4 regions of the Spirillospora sp. NPDC127506 genome follow, and region 3 is predicted to be linked to each of the others. Evidence: riboswitches for the same ligand, from Rfam matches in the RefSeq annotation. Region 3 holds a riboswitch; each other region holds the start of a gene.

Region 1 (3,201 bases), on a different contig from region 3:
GGGCCGCCTCCACGCTGGTGACGTCGGCGTCCAGCGCCCCGATCGCGCCGATGATCTCGCCGAACTCCGAGTAGCACATGTGCGTGTGGATCTGGGTGGTGTCCTGGACGCCGGACGTGGCCAGCCGGAACGCGCCGACCGCCCAGTCGAGGTAGGCGGCGCGGTCCTTCCGCTTCAGCGGCAGCAGCTCGCGCAGCGCGGGCTCGTCCACCTGGATGACGCGGATCCCGGCCGCCTCCAGGTCGGCGATCTCGTCCCGGATCGCGAGGGCGACCTGCAGGGCGGTCTCGGCGAGCGGCTGGTCGTCGCGGACGAACGACCAGGCGAGCATCGTCACCGGCCCGGTCAGCATCCCCTTGACCGGCTTGCCCGTCAGCGACTGCGCGTACGCGGCCCACTCGACGGTCATCGGGCGGGGCCGCGAGACGTCGCTGTGCAGGATCGGCGGCCGCACGTAGCGCGACCCGTACGACTGCACCCACCCGTGCTCGGTCGCCGCGTACCCGTCGAGCTGCTCGGCGAAGTACTGCACCATGTCGTTGCGCTCGGGCTCGCCGTGCACGAGGACGTCCAGGCCGAGGTCCTCCTGGAGCGCGATGACGCGGGCGATCTCCCGCTTCATCGCGGCGACGTACTCGTCCTCGCCGATGCGCCCGGCGCGGCGGTCGGCGCGGATCCGGCGGATCTCGGCGGTCTGCGGGAACGAGCCGATCGTGGTGGTCGCGAGATCGGGCAGGCCGAGCGCCTCCCGCTGCGCGGCGTACCGGACGGCGTGCCCGCTGCGCCGCGTCTCGCCCACCGACCCGAGCCGCTCGCGGACCGCCCGGTCGACACCGGCCTCCGGGAGCGGCGCGGCCTCCTGGACGGGGGCGTCCTCCCGCAGGGCCCGCCCGATCGCGACGACCTCGTCGACCTTCTGCCGCGCGAACGCGAGCCGCCCGCGGACCCGCGGGTCGAGCGCGGTCTCCCGGTCGAGGTCGAGCGGTACGTGCATCAGCGAGCAGGACGTCCCGACCACGATCTGATCGACGAGCCCCAGCACGGACGCGCACGTGGACAGCGCCTTCCGTACGTCGGTGCGCCAGACGTTCCGCCCGTCGACAACGCCCGCCACGAGCGTCTTGCGCGGTAGCCCGCCCACCGATGCGAGCACGTCCACGTTGCCCGGCCCGGCGACGAAATCGAGCGCGACGGCCTCCACGCGGCTCCCGGCCAGCACGCGCAACGCGTCCGCCTCGATGGCGCCGAAGTAGGTGGCGACCATCAGATGCGGCCGGCAGCTCAGCTGCCCGAGCCGCGCATAGGCCCGCGCCAGCGCGCGGATCTCCTCCTCGCCGCGGTCTTCGACGAGCGCGGGCTCGTCCAGCTGCACCCACTGCGCGCCCGACCCCGCCAGCCGCTCCAGGATCTCGGCGTACACGTCCACGAGCCCGTCGAGCAGCTCCAGCGTCCGGAATCCCGGCGCCGACGGCTTCGCCAGCAGCAGATAGGTGAGCGGCCCGATGAGCACGGGCCGCGTCTCGATGCCGAGCGCTTTCGCCTCCCGGTACTCGGCGAGCGGCTTGGCGGCTGCGCCGTCCGCCAGCCGGAACCGCGTGTCCGGCCCCAGCTCGGGGACGATGTAGTGGTAGTTCGTGTCGAACCACTTGGTCATTTCGAGCGGCGGGACGTCCTGGACGCCGCGGGCCATGGCGAAGTACCGGTCGAACCCGTCCAGGTGCCGGTACCGCTCGGGGACGGCGTCGACCAGCACGCTGGCGTCGAGCATCTGGTCGTAGAACGAGAAGGTGTTGGACGGGATCGCGTCGACGCCGGCGTCGCGCAGGCCCGTCCACACCTCGGCGCGCAGCTCGGCGCCGGTCCTGCCGAGGTCGTCGGCGCCCGCCCGTCCCGCCCAGTAGTTCTCGGTGGCGACCTTCAGCTCCCGGTCCGCCCCGATTCGGGGGTATCCGAGGATCGTCGTGTTCATGGCGGCTTCCCTCGCTGTGCCACGGGCGACCCCGGGAACGGCGCGACGACGGGCCGCCGCCGGGCCTTCCCGCGAGGCCGCAGACCACCGCGCACCGGCCGGTGCGCGGGCGGAGGCAGGTCTTCGGACTCGCGGGCACCGCCTCTTCGAGGCGTCCTACTGGCCGTCGCTTCCCAGGCCGCGCGGGCCCAGTGCATATGACGGCGGTCGTTCCCGCTCACCGCTGCGGGGCAGTCCCGGACTCGCACCGGGTTCCCTCTTACGACACTCAAATCGAGCGAACCATCCGCACCACACACCCTACCCACCTCCCACCGCCCGCCCCCGCGGAGTGGGCGGCCGCGCATGGTACAGACGACCGGCTGACCAAGGGAGAGACCCAGCGCGGCTGCGTGACGTTCGAAGTCGGCAAGAAGGCGACGATCGAACGCATCCGCTTCGCCGCGTCGTCCGGCTTCGGCTCCGCCGCCGAATGGAAGGTCGGCTAGTGCCGCCCACCCGGCCGTGAACGGGCGCCGTCGGGCAGGGTGATCATGGGGGCGTTCCGGAATTCGAGGAGGTCCCTGTGCGGCGGAGTTATGTGGTCACGGGCGGTGGACGCGGTGTCGGGCGCGGCATCGTCGAGCGGCTGGTCGCGGACGGCGGCAAGGTCGTCGTGGTCGAACTCGATCCGGCGGCTCTGGAATGGGCGGACGGCCCGGTGATCCCGGTCGTGGGAAGTGCGGCGGAGGAGGACGTCGCCGAGCGCGCGGCCGATCTGGCGCAGGAGGCCGGGACGCTGACCGGGTGGGTGAACAACGCCGCCGTTTTCCGTGATGTGCCTTCACCCTCGGCGGGCGAGATCCTGGATCTGGTCGCGCTCAACTTCAACCCGGCGGTGGTGGGGTGCGTGACCGCCGTCCGCCGTTTCCTGGAGGCCGGGACGGGCGGCGCCATTGTGAATGTCTCGTCCCATCAGGCGCAGCGCCCGGTGCGGGGATCGCTGCCTTATGCGACGGCGAAGGCGGCCATTGAGGGGCTCAGCCGGGCCATGGCCGTCGATTACGGGCCGCATGGCGTCCGCACGAACGTCGTGGCCCTGGGCTCGATCACGACCGGTCGCTATGAGGCGTTCCTGGAAAACCAGGCGCCGGAGGAGAGGGCGCGAATCGAGGAGGAGATGCGGTTGCTCCATCCCCTGGGCCGGGTCGGTCGTCCGGCCGAGGTGGCCGCGGCCGTCGCGTACCTGCTCT
Region 2 (3,201 bases), on a different contig from region 3:
ACGGCCTCGCACGACGGGTGCGCCCGCGCCCACTCGATCGCGACGCTGCCCGCCCCGGCGCCGACGTCCCACAGCAGCTCGCCGGGCAGCGGCCCGAGCCGCGACATGGTGATCGCGCGGATCTCGCTCTTGGTGAGCTGCCCGTCGTGCTCGAAGGCGTCGTCGGGCAGCCCCGCCGTGCGGGGCAGCGGGGCCGCGTCCGGGCCAGGCTCGCACTCCACGGCGACGATGTTCAGGGCGGAACCGGCCGGCTCGTCCCACTCCCCCGCCGTACCGGGCCGCGCGGTCTCGGTCTCCGCTCCCAGGTCGCACAGGACGGTCATCCGGCTGGGGGCGAAGCCCCGCCCGGCGAGCAGCCCCGCGACGACGAGCGGGGCGTCGCGTCCCGCCCCGAGGACCAGCAGGCGGCGGCCGGGCGCGAACAGCGCGTTCAGCGTCTCCGCCGGGCGGCCGACGAGGCTGCAGACGTCCACCCGCTCCAGCGGCCACCCGAGCCGCGCGCACGCCAGCGACACCGACGACGGATGCGGCAGCACCCGCAGCCGGTGCGCGCCCAGCATCCCCGCGAGCGTGGAGCCGATTCCGAAGAACATCGGATCACCGCTGGCCAGGACGGCGACCGCGCGGCCCTCGTACCGTTCGATCAGCCCGGGAAGCTCCGCGAGAAGGGGGGACGGCCAGGCGACCCGCTCGGCTTCGCCCACCGGCACGAGGTCGAGTTGCCGGCGCCCGCCGAGCAGCACGTCCGCCGCCCGCAGCGCCGCACGGGAGTCCTCCGGAAGCCCGTCCCACCCATCGGCGCCGATCCCCACGACGGTGATGACACGCGCGTCCACTGGCCTCCTCGGATGAATGCGGCGCCAAGCCTATATCAGGCGTTCTGGCACACTTGTCCCGGTGAAGCGGCTTTTGATCATCGGGATCGGGGCGGGCGATCCCGACCATCTGACCTTCCAGGCGGCCAAGGCCATCGCGGCCGCCGACGTCTTCCTCATCGTCGACAAGGGCGAGGCCAAGCACGACCTGGCCCGGCTGCGCCACGACCTCATCGAAGCGCACGGACGTCCCCCCTACCGGGTCGTCGAGGTCCGCGACCCGGAACGCGACCGCACCGCCCCGGCGTACACGGCCGCCGTCGAGGACTGGCGCTCCCACCGCGCACGGATCTACGAATCCTTCATCACCGACGAACTCGCCGACGGGCAGACCGGGGCGCTTCTGGTTTGGGGCGACCCAGGGGTCTACGACAGCACCCTCGCCGCCTTGGAAGAGGTCGAGGCGGAGTTCGCTCACGAGGTGGTCCCCGGTATCAGCAGCATCTCCGCGCTCACCGCCCGCCACCGCGTCGCCCTCACCCGGGTGGGGCGTCCCGTCCACATCACCACGGGCCGCCGCCTGGCCGCCGAAGGCACCACCGCCGACGACGTCCTGGTCATGCTGGACGCGGCCTGCTCCTTCACCGAGACCGCCGCCGGCTTCCACATCTACTGGGGCGCCTACCTCGGCACCCCCGACGAGATCCTAATCTCCGGCCCGGTCGACGAGGTCGCCGACCGGATCCGCGGCGCCCGCGCCGAGGCCCGCGCCCGCAAAGGCTGGATCATGGACACCTACCTCCTCCGCCGCGAATCCCCCGGCTCCTGACCCGCGCCCTCAGGCGGACTTTTGTGCAAGTGCCGCATGTGCCACGATGTGCGGTGTAGGCGACGGCGGAACGAGGAAGCCGGTGCGAATCCGGCGCGGTACCGCCACTGTGATCGGCGAGCGGATCCCGAACCATGCCACTGCCCGCGAACGCGGGTGGGAAGGCCGGGACGAGCGTTGACCCGAGAGCCAGGAGACTCACGCGGTCGCCTCCTCGATGGCACTGGGGCGGATCTCCCCAGAGAGGAGGGCTGGTATGCCCATGGGCTCGTCGGGCCCGGCACCGTGCCGGGTGACCGTGTGCCGGGACTGCTGCTGCGGCAGTCCCAAGGTGACCGGTATCGATCACGCCGGCCAACTCGAACGCCTCCGGGAAGCCGCGCCGGTCCGGGTGTCGCGGTGCCTGGACGCGTGCGAGCAGGCCAACATCGTCGTCGTGCAGCCTTCGGCCGCTGGGCGGGCGCAGGGCGCCCACCCGGTGTGGCTGGGCCTGGTGAACGACGCCGCGGCCACTGATGACATCGCCGCCTGGGTCCGCGCCGGCGGCCCGGGCCTGGCCGATCCTCCCGCCGTTCTGGACCTGTACTCCATCCGGCCGCCGCGGCGACCGGCGGCCGGCCCGTCCCAGAAGGTGGTGTCATGATCGGCGTGCGCGGTGGGGCGGCGCTGGCCTGGCTGGCGGCGGCGGTCCTGCTGGTGTCCGGATGCGGTGGCGGTTCCGAGCGTGCCGCCGCAGGCGGACCGGGTGCGGCGCCTGCCGGGTTCCCGGTGACGGTGTCCAACTGCGGGGTGACGACGACCTACCAGCGCCCGCCGCAGCGCACGGTGTCGCTGAACCAGCACGCGACCGAGGTGATGCTGGCTCTCGGCCTGGAGAAGTCGATGGTCGGTACCGGCTACCTCGACGACGAGGTGCTGCCGGAGTTCCAGGCCGCCTACGACCGGGTGAAGGTGATCTCCAAGGAGTACCCGTCCTTCGAGACGCTGCTGGCGGCCGAGCCGGACCTGGTCTACGGCGGCTGGAAGAGCGCCTTCGAGGAGAAGGACGGCCGCAGCCGGGCGGCGCTGAAGAAGGCCGGGATCGACAGCCACCTCAACATCGAGGAGTGCCCGGAGGGGCCGGTGACGATGGCCACGGTCGAGGAGGAGATCCGCACCGTCGCCAAGATCTTCGGGGTGCCCGACCGGGCGGAGAAGCGGATCGGCTCGATGCGCGCCGTCCTGGACGGCGTCAAGGGCGAACTGGCCGGCATCACGCCGCTCAAGGTCGCCGTCTACGACAGCGGCGACAAGACCGTCTTCACCGCAGGCGGCGCGGGAATCGGAAACGAGATGATCCGGCTGGCCGGTGGCGACAACCTGTTCGCCGACGTCGACAAGCCCTACGGGGACGTCTCGTTCGAGCAGTTCGCCGAACGCGCCCCCGAGGTCATCGTGATCTACGACTACGGTGCGCAGTCCGCCGACGACAAGAAGAAGTTTCTGCTGGGGCATCCGGCGCTCAAGGACGTCCCGGCGATCAGGAACCAGCGGTTCGCGGTGCTGCCGCTGTCGTCG
Region 3 (3,201 bases):
CGACGACACACGTGACCTGTCCCAACGCACCGCCGCCGCACTCAGCTCGGTAATGTCGGGCGGACACAAGGCCACCAAGGTCACCGTCATCTGTGACTTGGACACTCTCACCGGCGGTGCGGCACCCGCCCGGCTCGCCGACGGAACCGCGATCCCCGCCGCCCAGGCCCGCCGCATCGCCTTGGCCGCCGGAGTCGCGCCCCTTTTGCTTGGCCAGGGCGGCCTTCCCCTCTACCTCGGACGCACCGAACGCTTCGCCAGCCCCGCACAGCGTCGCGTCCTAGAGGCCCTCAACCCAACCTGCGCCGTCCAAGGATGCGAAGTCCCCGGAACGTTGTGCGAGGTCGACCACGTCAACGGCTGGGCTCTCGGCTCGCCGACCGACATCGACCAACTCACACTCACCTGCGGATGGCACAACAGGTACAAAGCCTCCAACCCGGACCGCATCGATATCTCCCGGGGACCGGACGGCCGCTACACCTACCGTCTCCACCCACCCGGGCCCAGAACCGTTTCCGCCCCTGGCCGCCCGCCACCCTGGCAACAAGCCGCCTGATCACAACGCCGCTCCCGCTCCAGCCGCCAGCAAAGGCCATGCCCTGTTCCCCGCCGCCGGCTCGCGGTTCCCGGGAGCGGCGCAACCCCCGGCTGGCCTGCATTGCCGACTGCTCGCCGTGGCGGCAGCGCGGCCCGTCTCGCCTGGCGGTTGCCTGGTCGTCGCGGCGCAGCCTCTGGCCAGGCCGGTGGATGGGTTGCCCTGCGCCGCCCATTCACCGCCGTCGCCCACGGGCGCTCTGAGGAGCATGTTCGTGGCCCGCATTTGCCGACTGCCCGCCGTGGCCACATCACGGCCCGTCCCCCCAGCGGCTCGACGGTCGTCGGGGCGCAGCCTCTGGCCAGGCCGGTGGATGGGTTGGCCCCGCGCCGCCCACTCACAGCCGTGCCAAGGACGCCCTCAGGAAGATGTTCGCCGCCATCCCAACGCGTGACGATCGCGAACCCCCGGCATCCGCGATGCTCATTGCCCGGCAAGACACCCCAACCCTGCTCACTTGGGTGCCCAAGTCCGCCCAATCGTGGGTGCGCATTTCCCCGGCAACTGTGCGCGCCCTGATCCTGGTACCGCAGACCATCAACCGGCCGGTCGGCCTGCCCCACAAGCTGACTGCCGATATCGCCGCCGGGACCCTGCGCGGGGTGCGTCCCGGGGCTCGAGCTTGATCGCATGCTGCCGGCCCTGGCGGTGGACCTGTCGCCGAACCGGGCACCGCCCTGACCGAACCACAACGGCATCGCTGACCTTCCGGCCGCGAAAATCCCGGCCCGGACGGCCGGGTTCGCCTCCTATTGCGGCGTCGCGCCGCTGGACGCTTCCTCCGGAGACCTTAAACGGCACCGTCGTGGCGGGCCGTTGATCGACAACCGCCAAAATCCGCCGTCAGACCGCTCAGCAGGCTGAAGCGACGGCTGTGCGTTGACGGAACATGATCAGAGATTCGGCTGCCTCTCTGCTTGTCGCGGCTTGGCACAGAGAGGTGCCTTAACCGGACAGGCCCTCGGCCAACGGCGCAGCTCGGTCTCTGTGTTGGTGTTGTCGGCGCGGCGGGCGTGGGCGCAGTGGTGGCAGGGTGTGGTGCTGGCCGAGGGCGTCCGGTGCGGGGTCGGTAGGGTCGGGGGTGGCATGAACTGACGCGGGGTGCCCCCTTGTGGGGAGAATCGGGAAGCCGGTGTGAATCCGGCACGGGCCCGCCGCGGTGACCGGGGAGCTGCCGTCCATGCGCGTTTGCGCAGCCACTGGCCTTACGGCCGGGAAGGCGGGCGGTCGAGTGTCGATCCGGGAGTCCGAAGACCGGCCTCGCTACGACGACGCAGCGGGAGCCTGCCCATGAACCTCTATGACGCCATCCACCGCCGCCGTGATGTGCGCGCCGAGTTCACCGGTGCGCCGATTCCGCAGGACGTCCTTGAGCGGGTGCTCGCGGCGGCTCATGCCGCGCCCAGTGTGGGGCTCTCGCAGCCCTGGGATTTCGTCCTGGTGAGAGATCTGGGGGTGCGGCGTGCCTTTTACGAGCATGTGCAGGCGGAGCGCGCTGTGTTCGCGGCGGGGCTGACGGGTGGCGACAAGGAGCGCTTTGGTCGGATCAAGATCGATGGGGTGTTGGAGTCCAGTCTGGCGGTCGTGGTCACCTACGACGCGGCGCGCGGTGGGCCGGCGGTTCTCGGGCGGCATGCCATCGCGGACGCGGGGTTGTATTCGGTGTGCCTGGCGATCCAGAACTTGTGGCTCGCGGCTACCGCTGAGGGTCTTGGGGTGGGATGGGTCTCGTTCTATCGGGAGCCGTACCTGCGGGAGCTGCTCGGCATTCCCGCGGCCATTCGTCCGGTCGCGTGGTTGTGTCTTGGGCCCGTCACCCGTCTGCAATCTGCTCCGGATCTCGAACGGCACGGGTGGTGGCGTCGTCGGCCGCTGGAGGCCGCTCTGCACCATGACCGGTGGTGAGGCGGACGGCCATGTGGACGAGGAACAGCACGCCTGCCAGTAGGTAGCAGTTCGCCACGGGGGTCAGGAGCGGGTTGAAGCCGTATTCGAGCGGGTGGCCGTTGTGGGGCGTCCACCAGAGGGGTGAGAGGACGAAGAGGGCGTAGGCGGCCAGTGCGGTCTTGTGGTTCTTGTTGCGGAGGAGCACTGCCAAGGCGGGGACTATCCACACCCAGTGGTGCGTCCACGAGACGGGTGAGACCAGAAGGCCGGTCGTGCCCGTTACCGCTGTGGCGCCCAGCCAGTCGCCCCGTTTCGCCCATAGGGCGGCGACTGTGAGTCCGACGGCGGCGATTGCTGGGGGAATGGCCGTGTACCAGTCGCCTACTTCGGTCGTGTTCCACAGGATGCGGGTCAGTGCGCCGTAGGGTGACTGGTTGCTGATGTAAGGGACGCCTACGCGGGACGTGTCGTAGAAGGTGTGCAGCCAGTAGAGGCGGGACGCTTCTGGTGCGACGGCGTAGGCGAGCAGAGTGCAGGTGGCGAAGGTTGCGGTGGCTGTTGCGGCGGCCCTTGTGCGTCGGCTGATCAGGAGTAGCGCGATGAAGATTGCGGGGGTCAGCTTTATCGCGGCTGCGATGCCGATGCCTATTCCTGCTGGACGGCCTTGGGCTATGCGGTGCATGTCCGCCAGGACCAGGGCTAGGAGGAACAAGTTC
Region 4 (3,201 bases), on a different contig from region 3:
GTGCGGCCCGCGCCCGCCGCACGACCTCCGGCGACCACGCCAGGTCGTCCACGAGGTCGGTCATCCCGCAGGCGTGGATCATCCGGACGGCGGCCCGCGCGACGTCGTCCGGCAGGCCGGACAGGTCGGCCTCGGCGCGGATGGTCGCGAAGGACCGCCGGTAGATCTCGGCGCCGTCCCGGACGTAGTCGATCACTGCTGCCCTTCCATCGGTCCCGCCATCTTCAGGACGACCGGGCCGCGGGGCATCCCGCAGCGTCGCTCGCATCCCGCCCAGTGGACGGGAGTCTCTGGGGCGATGTCCAGGCCGCCGACCCAGCGCCGCGCCTCGCCCTGGACGTCGCCGCGCGACTTCGCGCAGCCGGGGCTTCCCGTGCAGGCCGTCACACCGACCCACGGCGACGCGGCATCGGTCACCAGGCCCGCCGCCTCAAGCTTCGCGGCGACCGCCCGCGCCTCGGCAAGGTCGCGTAGCACGACACTTCGCCACGGCGTCACCCGGACCTCCGTAGCGGTATCGGCGAGCGCCTCGGCCTGCGCTCCGGACAACCGTCCGAGCGGAGGCACGGCCTCAAGCGAAACCAGCCCGTCACGCTGCTCGATGAACCCGGCGTACGGGGACGAGGGGGCCGAAGGCGCCGAACTCTCTCGGAGTGTCCCGCCCAGTCGCTCGGCAACGAGCCGTATGCCGTCCGGCACCTCGGCGAGCCGCCACGCGTCCTCCCGGACGTCGAGGAAAGCCTCCGCCGCCGCGAGCATAGCCCCGACCGGATCATCACCGGACGCCAGGTCGAGCAGCGTCCCGGTCAGCCGGAGACCGTCCGGGCCGAACGTGACGTCGGCGTCCAGGCCGGTGATGTCGCCGGTGCCGTCGTCTAACGCGAACAGGAACCGGCCCGGCAGCCCGGCCAGCCGCGGCGTGCCGCACAGGGCCCGGTCGAGCGTCGTGACCAGCGGATCCGTGGCGAGGGCGCCGCGCGGCCCGCGCCCGCCGAGCGGGGAGGCGACGACGTTGCGCACCCGCTCATGGGACGGCGAGGGCAGCAGCCCGGTGTCCGCCAGCCGCTCCGCGAGCACCGCCGGGTCCCGGACGCCGCGCAGCTGGAGGTTGCCGCGGGAGGTCAGCTCGATCACATCGCGGCCCAGCTCTCGGGCGGCGGCGCCAAGCATGCCGAGCTGCGCGGCGGAGACCGCGCCGCCCGGCGTGCGGACCCGGGCCAGCGGGCCGTCGGCGGCTTCGTGGGTCTGCAGTGCTCCGGGGCAGGCGTCGGCGCGTCCCGCCCGGTTGACGCTCGGCACGTTGACATTCGGCACGGGGAGGATGTTAACCACAGTTTGCAGGCGGCCCTCGCTGCCGTACTCTTCTCACCAGGCGATGGCAATGGGAGGAAGCCGGTGCGAATCCGGCGCGGTCCCGCCACTGTGACCGGGGAGCGAACCCCGCTTGAGGCCACTGTCCGACGCGGACGGGAAGGCCGGGGCGAGCGCTGATCCGGGAGTCAGGAGACTCCTGCCGTCGCGACACCCGCTACCGGGGCGAGGACCCCAGGGGGAGGTTCAGCCGTGTCCGCTGGCACGCATGCGCAGGAGCGCGCCGTCCTGCTGCTGTCGACGTCCGACACCGATCTGCTGAGCGCCCGCGCGTCCGGCGCCGTCTACCGGCTCGGCAACCCCGCGCGGCTGGCCGTGGACGACCTGCCCGCGCTGCTGGATGGCACCGATCTGGTCGTCGTCCGGCTGCTGGGCGGGCGCCGCGCCTGGGAGGACGGGCTCGACGCGCTGCTCGCGGGGCCCCGGCCCGTGGTGGTCCTCGGCGGCGAGCAGGCCCCCGACGCCGAGCTGATGGAACTGTCGACGGTGAGCGGCGGCGTGTGCGCCGACGCGCACGCCTACCTCGCGCACGGCGGGCCCGGCAACCTGGCCGAGCTGCACGCCTTCCTGTCGGACACGGTGCTGCTGACCGGCCGCGGCTTCGCGCCCCCGCGCCCCACCCCGACCTGGGGCCGGCTGGAGCGCGGCTCCCGCGCCGTGGACGGGCCCGTCGTCGGCGTCCTCTACTACCGCGCCCACCACATGGCCGGGAACACCGCGTTCGTCGAAGCGCTGTGCGCCGCCATCGAGGACGCGGGCGGACGACCGCTCCCGGTGTTCTGCTCGTCGCTGCGCACCGCCGAGCCGGCGCTGCTCGATACGCTCGGCGAGGCCGACGCGCTGGTGGTGACCGTCCTCGCGGCGGGCGGGTCGCGGCCCGCGACGGCCGGCGCGGGCGGCGACGACGAGGCGTGGGACGTCGGCGCCCTCGCCGCGCTGGACGTCCCGGTCCTGCAGGGCCTGTGCCTCACCACCGGCCGGGCCGACTGGGAGCGCAGCGACGATGGGCTGTCCCCGCTGGACGCCGCGTCGCAGGTCGCGATCCCCGAGTTCGACGGGCGCATCATCACCGTTCCGTTCTCGTTCAAGGAGACCGGCGAGGACGGCCTCACGGTCTACGCCGCCGACCCCGAGCGGGCCGCGCGGGTGGCCGGGATCGCCGTCCGGCACGGCCGCCTGCGGCATACCCCGGCCGTGGAGCGCCGCGTTGTGGTGATGCTGTCGGCGTATCCGACCAAGCACTCCCGGGTCGGCAACGCCGTCGGCCTGGACACCCCGGCGAGCACCGTCCGGCTCCTGGCCCGGCTCGCGCAGGCGGGCCACGACCTGGGCGAAGGCTTCCCCGGCGTCGACGGCCAGGACGGCGACGCGCTCATCCACGCGCTCATCGCGGCGGGCGGGCAGGACGAGGACTGGCTCACCGAAGAGCAGCTCGCGGGCAATCCCGTCCGCATCTCCGCCGCGTCCTACGAGCGCTGGTACCGTACCCTCCCCGGTGATCTGCGGGTGGAGATGGAGCGGCACTGGGGTCCGCCGCCCGGGGAGCTGTTCGTCCAGGACGGCGACATCGTCCTCGCCGCGCTCCGCGCCGGGAACGTCGTGGTGATGGTGCAGCCGCCGCGCGGCTTCGGGCAGAACCCCATCGCGATCTACCACGACCCCGACCTGCCGCCCAGCCACCACTACCTGGCCGCCTACCGGTGGCTGTCGGACGAGTTCGGCGCGCACGCGATCGTGCACGTCGGCAAGCACGGCAACCTCGAATGGCTGCCCGGCAAGGCGGCGGGCATGTCCGCCTCGTGCGGCACGGACGCGGCGCTCGGGGACGTC

Evidence for each region. A riboswitch is a leader RNA that binds a small molecule or an ion and turns the genes downstream of it on or off. The one in region 3 is predicted to bind cobalamin.
Region 1: linked by a shared signal. The riboswitch ahead of metE (5-methyltetrahydropteroyltriglutamate--homocysteine S-methyltransferase) and the one ahead of bluB (5,6-dimethylbenzimidazole synthase) in region 3 are both predicted to bind cobalamin.
Region 2: linked by a shared signal. The riboswitch ahead of ABTW95_RS29920 (hypothetical protein) and the one ahead of bluB (5,6-dimethylbenzimidazole synthase) in region 3 are both predicted to bind cobalamin.
Region 4: linked by a shared signal. The riboswitch ahead of cobN (cobaltochelatase subunit CobN) and the one ahead of bluB (5,6-dimethylbenzimidazole synthase) in region 3 are both predicted to bind cobalamin.

Annotation. Positions count from the first base shown of each region.
Region 1 is NZ_JBEORG010000002.1:306,712-309,912, forward strand. It holds gene metE (5-methyltetrahydropteroyltriglutamate--homocysteine S-methyltransferase) at 1-1,969, opposite strand, end outside; cobalamin riboswitch at 2,067-2,272, opposite strand; gene ABTW95_RS04105 (SDR family NAD(P)-dependent oxidoreductase) at 2,535-3,201, shown strand, end outside.
Region 2 is NZ_JBEORG010000043.1:20,751-23,951, forward strand. It holds gene cbiE (precorrin-6y C5,15-methyltransferase (decarboxylating) subunit CbiE) at 1-836, opposite strand, end outside; gene cobF (precorrin-6A synthase (deacetylating)) at 898-1,644, shown strand; cobalamin riboswitch at 1,664-1,863, shown strand; gene ABTW95_RS29920 (hypothetical protein) at 1,976-2,287, shown strand; gene ABTW95_RS29925 (ABC transporter substrate-binding protein) at 2,284-3,201, shown strand, end outside.
Region 3 is NZ_JBEORG010000059.1:1,945-5,145, forward strand. It holds gene ABTW95_RS32835 (HNH endonuclease signature motif containing protein) at 1-559, shown strand, start outside; gene ABTW95_RS32840 (hypothetical protein) at 967-1,224, shown strand; cobalamin riboswitch at 1,681-1,875, shown strand; gene bluB (5,6-dimethylbenzimidazole synthase) at 1,889-2,503, shown strand; gene ABTW95_RS32850 (glycosyltransferase 87 family protein) at 2,412-3,201, opposite strand, start outside.
Region 4 is NZ_JBEORG010000064.1:10,859-14,059, reverse strand. It holds gene ABTW95_RS33715 (precorrin-8X methylmutase) at 1-196, opposite strand, end outside; gene ABTW95_RS33710 (ferredoxin-like domain-containing protein) at 193-1,314, opposite strand; cobalamin riboswitch at 1,326-1,532, shown strand; gene cobN (cobaltochelatase subunit CobN) at 1,564-3,201, shown strand, end outside.